One region of the Euryhalocaulis sp. genome, then DNA from elsewhere that is predicted to be linked to it. Evidence: predicted binding sites of a transcription regulator. Region 1 holds the regulator's gene; each other region holds the start of a gene.
The links. Region 1 encodes LexA, which represses DNA repair genes until DNA is damaged. Its sites were predicted from a motif close to ATGTTCCNCTTGTGTTCC; they were not measured.

Region 1 (2,185 bases):
CGCTGGCCTTTACAGCGGCGGGGCCCGGTTGGGCGTTGGGCTTGTACTCCGCGGGTTTCATTCTGCTTGTGGGCGGACGCCGGCTGGCGCGCGTCCTTGGCCTGTTGGTCATGGCCGCCGCAGGTCTGGCGTGGAGCACCGCGCCCAAGCCTTTTCTCTGGATTTCAGATCAGGGCGTTGTCGCCGTGCGGGAAGGAGATGAGCTCTATGCCTCAAGCCTGCGTAGATCCCGCTATGGCGTGGACCAGTTTTCGCGGCGCTTGGGACAGGATCCGGAAAAACCGGTCCACGACCTCAAAACCCGCATGAATTGCGATGCGGACGCCTGTGTCGGGCAAATCTCCGGTATGAAAATCAGCCTCATCGAGCGCAGACGATCGCTGAAAGAGGAATGCCGGCAAGCCGATCTGGTGATTTTTGAAGAGCCCGCCGCCGCGCGCAGTGCATGGCTTTGCCGGGGCGAACTTTACGACGCGGTCCGGCTGACCCGCGCCGGCGGCGTTGCATATTACCGCAAGGGTGACGGTTTTCAGATCAAAACAGCGCGGGAATCACGCTGGAAGCCGCCGAAACCCTAGTTGTAGCGGCGCAAAAGACTGACCAGCCGCCCCTGAACCCGCACCCGGTCAGGCCCAAAAATCCGCGTTTCATAGGCGGGGTTGGCCGCTTCCAGAGCGATGGAGTCGCCCTTTTTCCGCAGACGTTTGAGCGTGGCTTCCTGATCGTCGACCAGCGCAACCACGATTTCACCCGTCTGAGCGGTGTCACAGCGCCGGATCACGGCAAAATCGCCGTTCAGGATTCCGGCCTCGACCATGGAATCGCCCTCGATTTCCAGCACGTAATGCTCGCCATCGCCCATCATGTCCGGGGAAACAGCGATACGGTCCGTCTCGTGCTGGATCGCCTCAATCGGCGTGCCGGCGGCGATCTTGCCGAGAATCGGTACGTCAATCGATGAAGTCCCGCGGTCGATATAGGCGCCGCCGCCTTCAATCACGTTGGGTTTGAAGCCTTTTTCGCGGGCCGCCCCGGCCTCCACAGATCCGTCCGGCATGCGCAGGATTTCCAGCGCGCGGGCCCGGTGCGGCAGACGGCGGATGAAGCCGCGCTCTTCCAGCGCCGTGATCAGCCGGTGGATGCCCGATTTGGAAGCAAGATCCAGCGCCTCCCGCATCTCGTCATAAGAGGGCGGCACGCCATCCCGATCGAGGCGCTCTTTGATGAAGAGTAGCAGCTCTTTCTGTTTTTTGGTCAGCATGCGAACCCCAAGAACAAATCAGAAACGTCGACTATGTTCTACTTGTGTTCTTTTTGGGGGTCAAGTGCTTGAGCCGACTAGGCGAGGAGGGCGCGTGTCGCGCTTTCCACATTCTCTTGCCGCATCAGGTGTTCCCCGATCAGGAACCCGCGCGCGCCGGCGGTCCAGAGACGCTGTATATCACCGCTATGTCGAATGCCGCTTTCGCCCACGAGGAAGGAATCGGGGGGGGCCTGCGAGGCCAGTGATTCGGTCGTTGCCAGATCGGTCGTGAAGGTTTTCAGGTCGCGATTATTGATGCCGAGCAGGGGGCTGGAAAGCGTCAGGGCGCGGTCAAATTCGGCCTGATCATGAATCTCGACCAGCGCGTCCATTTTCCATCGCCTGGCTTCGGCGATGAGGTCGGCGGCGAGGGCATCATCCACCGCGGCGAGAATGACCAGGATGCAATCAGCCCCCAGCGCGCGGGATTCCGCGACCTGCCACGGGTCGAACAGGAAGTCCTTGCGTAACGCAGGAAGCGGCGATTCCGCTCTGACGGCCATAAGATAGGCGTCATCGCCCTGAAAGCTCGGCCCATCGGTCAGAACGGAAAGGCAGGCCGCGCCGCCTGATTCATAGGCGCGCGCCAATGCCGGCGGGTCGAAATCGGCGCGAATCAACCCTGCGGACGGGCTGGCTTTCTTGATTTCACAGATCAGGGCGGGCGTTCCGCTTTGTGCTTTCTCGCGTAGCGCGCGTTCAAAGCCCCGCGGCTGAGAGGCGGTTTTGGCGCGCGATTCGAGTTCGCTTGCCGAAATCGCCGCTTTGCGCGCCGCGATTTCTTCCAGCTTATAGGCCTTGATCCGCTCCAGCGCGTTCATGAGTTGGATATCGCAATCAGGGAATCCAGCGCGCCGCGCGCCTTGCCCTCGTCAATGGAGG
Region 2 (2,185 bases), on a different contig from region 1:
CTCGTGGGGAGGGGATCAAGGGGTGGGGGGCGTCTAACAAACCCAACCCCGTTGCGGATCAACCTCATACGCCCCCTCATCCGGCCTGCCGGCCACCTTCTCCCACGAGGGGAGAAGGAACGCCGCCACCGCGCAAACGCCCCCTTTCATCCAAGGCGCCTTGGCCGCCGCTATACTCCTGCCCGTTTCCGTCATGGGGAGGGGGCCGGGCCCGGCTTCCGGCCCGATGGAGACGGCGGCTTTAAGGCGACCGCCCGCATTCCAGCCGGAACGGGAAGGACCTTTGCGCTCCGTCAGGCGCCAGTCTGAGGCTGAAATGCCCTGGCTATTAAGACTCTGACGGGTATGCGGATGGAGAGGCCGGTCGAGGCGACTCCCGCCCTCCGCAAACGCCGCCGCGGCGCGTCAGAGGTGGCGCGAAACGAAAACACATACGGTTCCCGGCGTCCCCTCACCGACGCGCCGCACCCTCCCCGCCCACGCCCTCCGGCTTGACCGGAGGGTCCAAGCTCCGCGCCACAAGGCGACGGAGACAGAGGCGTTCAAAGATTGAGCTGACGAAAGAAACAGTCCCCTCGCCCCTTTAGAAGGGGAGAGGGCAATGAAGCCCCAAAGCCCAAAGGTTTTGGCCGGCTGAATGGGTGAGGGGATGGCGGGCAGGATAGAGCACACGGGTTCAACAAGCCCCCTCACCCTTTCGCGCAAAGCCAGGCCGCTCACGCGCCTTGGGCGCTCAAAACCCTCTCCCCCTCGCGGGGGCGAGGGTGAAGCGCGCCGCCTAAGCCGCCTGGCCGTCGCCGGTCATGCAGAAGACATTGAGCTTGTTGCCGTCGAGGTCGCGGAAATAGCCGGCATAGAAGCCGGGCATGGCGCGCGGGCCGGGCGCGCCCTCGTCCTGTCCGCCCAGCGCCAGCGCCTTGGCGTGGACGCGGTCGACCGTGTCGGTGTCCGGCGCCTCCAGCGCCACCATGACGCCGTTGCCGACGCTGGCCGCCTTGCCGTCGAACGGCGTGGTCAGGCCGAGGCCCGGCTGGTTCATCGCGCCCCAGGCGACGAATTGCTCGTCCTCCATCATGCGGCCGTAATCGCCGAGCTCTTTCAGGAGGTGGTCATAGAATTTGGCGTTCTTCTCGAGATCATTGGTCCCGAGCGTGACATATCCGATCATGGGGGCGTCTCCTCGCTTTGGTTTTGTGTTCCGCATTTGTTCCAGAACGGGCGCGGTTCGCAAGTTAAATTTTGAAGACGGGCGGCAATGGCGGCGCAAAAAGAAACGGGGCCGGCGTTTCCGCCAGCCCCGTCTCGAATTTTTATCGCGCTGGAATGCGCGAGAAACGCCAGCTGGCGTTACTCGGCCATTTCCAGGTTGATGGCGCGGTCACCTTTGCCGCGGCGGTCAGGCTCGGTGTCGAAGGACACGCGCTGGCCGTCCGCCAGGCCGGGCAGGCCGGAATTCTGGACAGAGGAGATGTGAACGAACACGTCCTTCTCGCCGCCGTCCGGCGTGATGAAGCCGAAGCCCTTGGAGGTGTTGAAGAATTTCACCGTGCCGGTGTGTGAAGCCATTGTAAGGTCTCTTTCCTGATAAGCATGCAAATCCGCATCGGGCCTCATGCCCATGGTTCGGACCTGCTTTCAATTACGGCGAAAGCCCCGCCGCAGGGTACGCGCAAGTTATGTGTCGGTGTGGGGAAAGAGGTTTTTGTCTCAACCGCCGGTCCCGTTCGCCGGGAACAGGCGGGCACTTAATGGCTCCGCCGGGCCGTCACGCCCTTTACGCTCGGGGTCTATATACATTTTTCGCGCCGGCCGGCCAAGCGGAATTACTTATGGCTCAGGCGGCGGCGGTTTCCCGCCCGGCGCGCATCAGGAAATTGATGGCGAACAGCACAACGCCCAGCATGATCGCCAGCGCCGAGACGCCCAGAACCGGACCCGCCGTCTGCGGCGGCAATCCGCCGCCGAACATCAGGAACAGCATGGACAGCATCACCGTCACCCCGACCCCGTGCAGCGCCAGGTGCGCCCACGCCATCCACCCGGCCAGCATCGGCCAGGCGCGATAGCAGAGGCCGAACAGGAACGCCCCGATCCAGCCCAGCGCCAGTGCGTGAACATGCGTCACCCGCTGCGTCAGATCCCCGGACGCGCCCATATGCTCGCCCAGCCCCATGCCGCCCAGCGC
Region 3 (2,185 bases), on a different contig from region 1:
TCTATGCGCTTTTGGGTCATGGCTGGTGGCGCGAACAGCTGATAACGATGTGCGAAGCGCGCCGTTTCGCGCGGAAATCAGCCCAAAGTCAAGCGGGCCAGCCAGTAGATATAGCCCGCATAGCCCGCCAGCATGGCAAAACCGATAAAGCGGTTGAGCTTCGTGCGCATGAAGATCAGCAGCGCCAGAAGCCCGGTGGTCCCCAGCATCAGCCAGAACTCTACGGTGAAGAATTGCTGGGTCACCGGGATATCGCCAACCATCGAGGCGATCCCGCCGACCGCCAGAATATTGAACAAATTGGAGCCGAGGACATTGCCGATGGCGACCTCCGCATGGCCGCGCGCGGCGCTGATGACGCTGGCCGCCAGCTCCGGCAGGGAGGTGCCGAGCGCAAATAGGGTCAGGCCGACAACGGCGGGCGGAACGCCGGCCGCATAAGCCACGCCCATGCCGCCCTTCACGATCATCACCCCGCCCAGCGGCAGGCCGATAACGCCGATCAGGATCATCCCGGCGATACGCAGCCAGGAATGGGGCATCGCCTCCATTTCCTCGAAATCGGTCAGTTCCGCGATCTGCGGGTCGGCGATTTCCGGCTTGCGGGCGTCGCGATAGAGCCACAGCAGATACAGGATCAGGACGGCGAGCAGGATCAGCCCATCCCGGAGAATGACCAGCCCGTCCCAGCTGAGCCCGATCAGCAGAACGGTGGCGGCGAAAGCCACGATGGCGTTGCGCCGCAGGCCCGGCGTGGTGACGCCGATAGCCCCGAAGATCAGCGCCGGCACGCCCAGGATCAGCAGGACATTGGCGATGTTGGAGCCAATGATATTGGCGAGTGCGACGTCCGGCTGTCCCTCCAGCACCGCGTCCACGCTGACCGCCAGCTCCGGCGCCGAGGTGCCGAAGGCGACAATGGTCAGGCCGACCAGCAGTTTGGGCACGCCCCATTTCCGGGCCAGCGCCGCGGCGCCGCGGATCAGGTAGTCCGCCGTGACCAGAAGCAGGACGAAACCGCCCAGCAACAGCGCGAAAAGGATGGGAAGAGACATGCCGGCGGACGCCGTTCGATCAGTCGATGCGGCCGGACTGGATCACGTTGAGAACTGCGAAAACGGCAACAAAGAGAAGGATGGCGTAAATCGCGGCCATGAGAGCCCCCGAACAAAGGATGGATTGGATTTCCCCCGAGATATAGCCCGTCCGCCGCCCCGCGTCCAAGCGGGAAGGCGCATATCGCTTGACTCATTTTCGTTCCTGTTTTGTTCTGCATGACGGAGGATTTGTCATGCGCCTGCCCGATCAGCTCGAACGGCTCTACATGGATTTCGACAGCTTCTTTGCGAGCGTCGAACAGCAGGACGATCCGGCCCTGCGCGGGCGCCCCGTGGGCGTGATCCCGCTGGACACGGACGGCACCAGCCTGATCGCGGCCAGCAAGGAAGCGAAGGCGGCGGGCGCCACGCGCGGCGTTTCCGTGCGGGAGGCGCGCCAGCTCTGCCCCGGGATCGCGCTGCGCACGGCGCGGCATGACCGCTATGTGATGGTCCACAACGCCATTCTGGCCAGCGTGGGCGCCATCCTGCCGATCCGGAAAGTGTGGTCGGTGGACGAGGTGGAGTGCGCGTTGCTGGGCTGGGAGCGGCGGGAGCCGGAACGGCTGGCCGCCACGCTGAAGGCGCGGCTGGCCGCCGATATCGGCCCGGCGGTCACTTGCTCCATCGGGTTTTCCACCAATCAGTTCCTGGCGAAAGTGGCCGCGGAGATGAACAAGCCGGACGGTCTGGTCATATTGCGGGCGCAGGATCTGCCGGGGCCGTTATTCTCGCTGCAGCTGACCGATCTTCCGGGCATCGCGAAAAGCATGCAGCGCCGGCTTCTGGCGGCCGGCGTGGACAGCGTGGAGGCGCTCTGGAACCTCTCGCCCAAGCATGCGCGGGCGCTGTGGGGATCGGTGAACGGCGAACGCTTCTGGGCGCAGCTGCGCGGGTTCGACGTGGAAATTCCCGACACCCAGCGCATGATGTTCGGCCATGGCCGCATCCTGACGCCCGACTGGCGCGGGCCGGGCCGGGCGCGGGCCTGCGCGCGGCTGCTGGCGGCCAAGGCGGCGCGGCGGATGCGCCGGGCGGGCTATTACGCACGCTCCCTGAGCCTGTCCCTGACATGGGAGGACGAGGAA
Region 4 (2,185 bases), on a different contig from region 1:
GATTTTCGAGCCCTTCTTCACCACCAAGGAGCCCGGCAAGGGCACGGGTCTGGGCCTGGCCACCGTCTATGGCATCGTGAAGCAGTCCGGCGGCTATCTGTTCGTCGACTCCCGCGAGGGCGAGGGGACAACCTTCCGCATCTTCCTGCCGGCCGCGGAGGCCGAGGTGGAAGAAGTGCAGGCGATGGAGGAACAGGTCGCCCGCACCCGCGCGCCCAAGGCGCCGGCGGATCTGGCCGGCCGCGGCCGCATCCTGCTGGTCGAGGACGAAAGCGCGGTGCGCCAGATCGCCGCCAAGACCCTGACCAAGCGCGGCTATGAGGTGATCGAGGCCGAGGACGGCGAAGAGGCGCTGGAACTGGCCGAACAGTATTCCGGCCAGATCGACCTGATGGTCTCCGATGTCGTGATGCCGGGTCTGGACGGGCCGGGCCTGCTGGAAGCCGCGCGCGAGCATCTGGGCGATGCCCGCGTCATCTTCATTTCGGGATATGCGGAGGAAGAATTCTCCGACGTGCTCTCGCGCGAGCAGGACGTGCGCTTCTTGCCCAAACCCTTCACCCTGCCGCAACTGGCGGAGATGGTGAAAACGGTGATGGCGGGGGGCTAGTCCTCGCCGGGGTTTTCCTCGACCGGATCGCCGTTCTCGTCGACCAGGATCCGCTCCGGCTCGCCCTTCACGTGGACACGGAACACCACCGCGCGCATGCCTTCATCCATCGTGACCGGCGCGTGAATGGCTTCGGGCGGGATGTGATAGGAATCGCCGGCTTCCAGAAGGATGTCCTCCTGCCCGTCCTGCCGGTGCGTCGCCGATCCCTCAAGCACGTAGATGAATTCCTCGCCCGGGTGGTAATGGCGCGGCAGGGTGGCGCCGGGACCCATCTGGATGTCGGTTATGATCACTTCCAGACCGTCATCGATCACGAGGGGCTCGCGCATGACATTGGTCAGGCCCGGCGGGGTGAGGGCGGTGTTGGCGTTCGCGCCATCCGGGTCATGGGCGAAAGCGGCGGCGGGCGTGAAACCAAGCGCGGCGGCAAGCATGATTCGCATCGGGCGTTCCTTTCAAGAGCGACGGATTAGCCGATTTTAGCGCGCCCGCCCCGCAACGCCACGAAAATCAGGGCTTTGCGTTATGGTAAAATGTTCCCCTTGCGTTCTTAGAACAAAACAGGTACGACTACGGCCATGGAGATTGATTGCCCCGACTCGGGGGCTGTGATCTAAGGGGCGGAACCAATGGCGCAACCAGCATTAAAAGTCGTGAGCGAAAAGAAACAGAACAGCGACAAGGAGCGGGCGCTCGAATCCGCTCTCAGTCAGATCGACCGACAGTTTGGCAAGGGCTCCCTGATGAAGCTCGGCCAGAAGGACGCACTGGACGTTGAGGCGATTTCGACCGGCTCTATAGGGCTGGATATCGCGCTGGGCGTTGGTGGGTTGCCGCGTGGCCGCGTGGTGGAAATTTACGGTCCGGAATCCTCCGGCAAGACCACGTTGGCTCTGCATTGCGTGGCCGAAGCGCAAAGAAACGGCGGCGTCGCCGCCTTTATCGACGCCGAGCATGCGCTGGACCCGGTCTATGCCGCCAAGCTGGGCGTGGACGTGAACGAGCTTCTGGTTTCCCAGCCGGACGCCGGCGAACAGGCGCTGGAAATCACCGATACGCTGGTGCGTTCCGGCGCGCTGGATGTTCTGGTGGTGGATTCTGTGGCCGCGCTGGTGCCGCGCGCCGAGCTGGAAGGCGAGATGGGCGACTCCCTGCCGGGCCTGCAGGCCCGGCTGATGAGTCAGGCGCTGCGCAAGCTGACGGCCTCCATCTCCAAATCCAGAACGACCGTCATCTTCATCAACCAGATCCGCCACAAGATCGGCGTGATGTTCGGCTCGCCCGAAACCACGACCGGCGGCAACGCGCTGAAATTCTATTGCAGCGTGCGTCTGGATATCCGCCGCATCGGCGCGATCAAGAACCGCGACGAGGTGATCGGCAACCAGACCAAGGTGAAGGTGGTCAAGAACAAGGTGGCCCCGCCCTTCCGGGAGGTCGAATTCGACATCCTGTATGGCGAGGGCATCTCCAAGATGGGCGAGCTGATCGATCTGGGCGTCAAGGCCGAGGTCGTGGAGAAATCCGGCTCCTGGTATTCCTATGGGTCCGAGCGCATCGGACAGGGCCGGG

Region 2: H2040_RS01775 (VOC family protein) is a predicted target of LexA. The motif match lies at 1,194-1,211, and genes of this name have one in related genera.
Region 3: H2040_RS07225 (Y-family DNA polymerase) is a predicted target of LexA. The motif match lies at 1,255-1,272, and genes of this name have one in related genera.
Region 4: recA (recombinase RecA) is a predicted target of LexA. The motif match lies at 1,147-1,164, and genes of this name have one in related genera.

The regions. Positions count from the first base shown of each region.
Region 1 covers NZ_JACESD010000002.1:98,984-101,168, forward strand. The annotation lists gene H2040_RS01060 (ComEC/Rec2 family competence protein) at 1-578, shown strand, start outside; gene lexA (transcriptional repressor LexA) at 575-1,261, opposite strand; gene trpC (indole-3-glycerol phosphate synthase TrpC) at 1,339-2,124, opposite strand; gene trpD (anthranilate phosphoribosyltransferase) at 2,121-2,185, opposite strand, start outside.
Region 2 covers NZ_JACESD010000004.1:32,201-34,385, reverse strand. The annotation lists gene H2040_RS01775 (VOC family protein) at 779-1,168, opposite strand; gene H2040_RS01770 (cold-shock protein) at 1,348-1,566, opposite strand; gene H2040_RS01765 (hypothetical protein) at 1,835-2,185, opposite strand, start outside.
Region 3 covers NZ_JACESD010000020.1:30,121-32,305, forward strand. The annotation lists gene H2040_RS07215 (6-pyruvoyl trahydropterin synthase family protein) at 1-20, opposite strand, end outside; gene H2040_RS07220 (calcium/sodium antiporter) at 78-1,055, opposite strand; gene H2040_RS07225 (Y-family DNA polymerase) at 1,292-2,185, shown strand, end outside.
Region 4 covers NZ_JACESD010000074.1:7,583-9,767, reverse strand. The annotation lists partial or broken gene H2040_RS13905 (ATP-binding protein) at 1-610, shown strand, start outside; gene H2040_RS13900 (cupin domain-containing protein) at 607-1,056, opposite strand; gene recA (recombinase RecA) at 1,243-2,185, shown strand, end outside.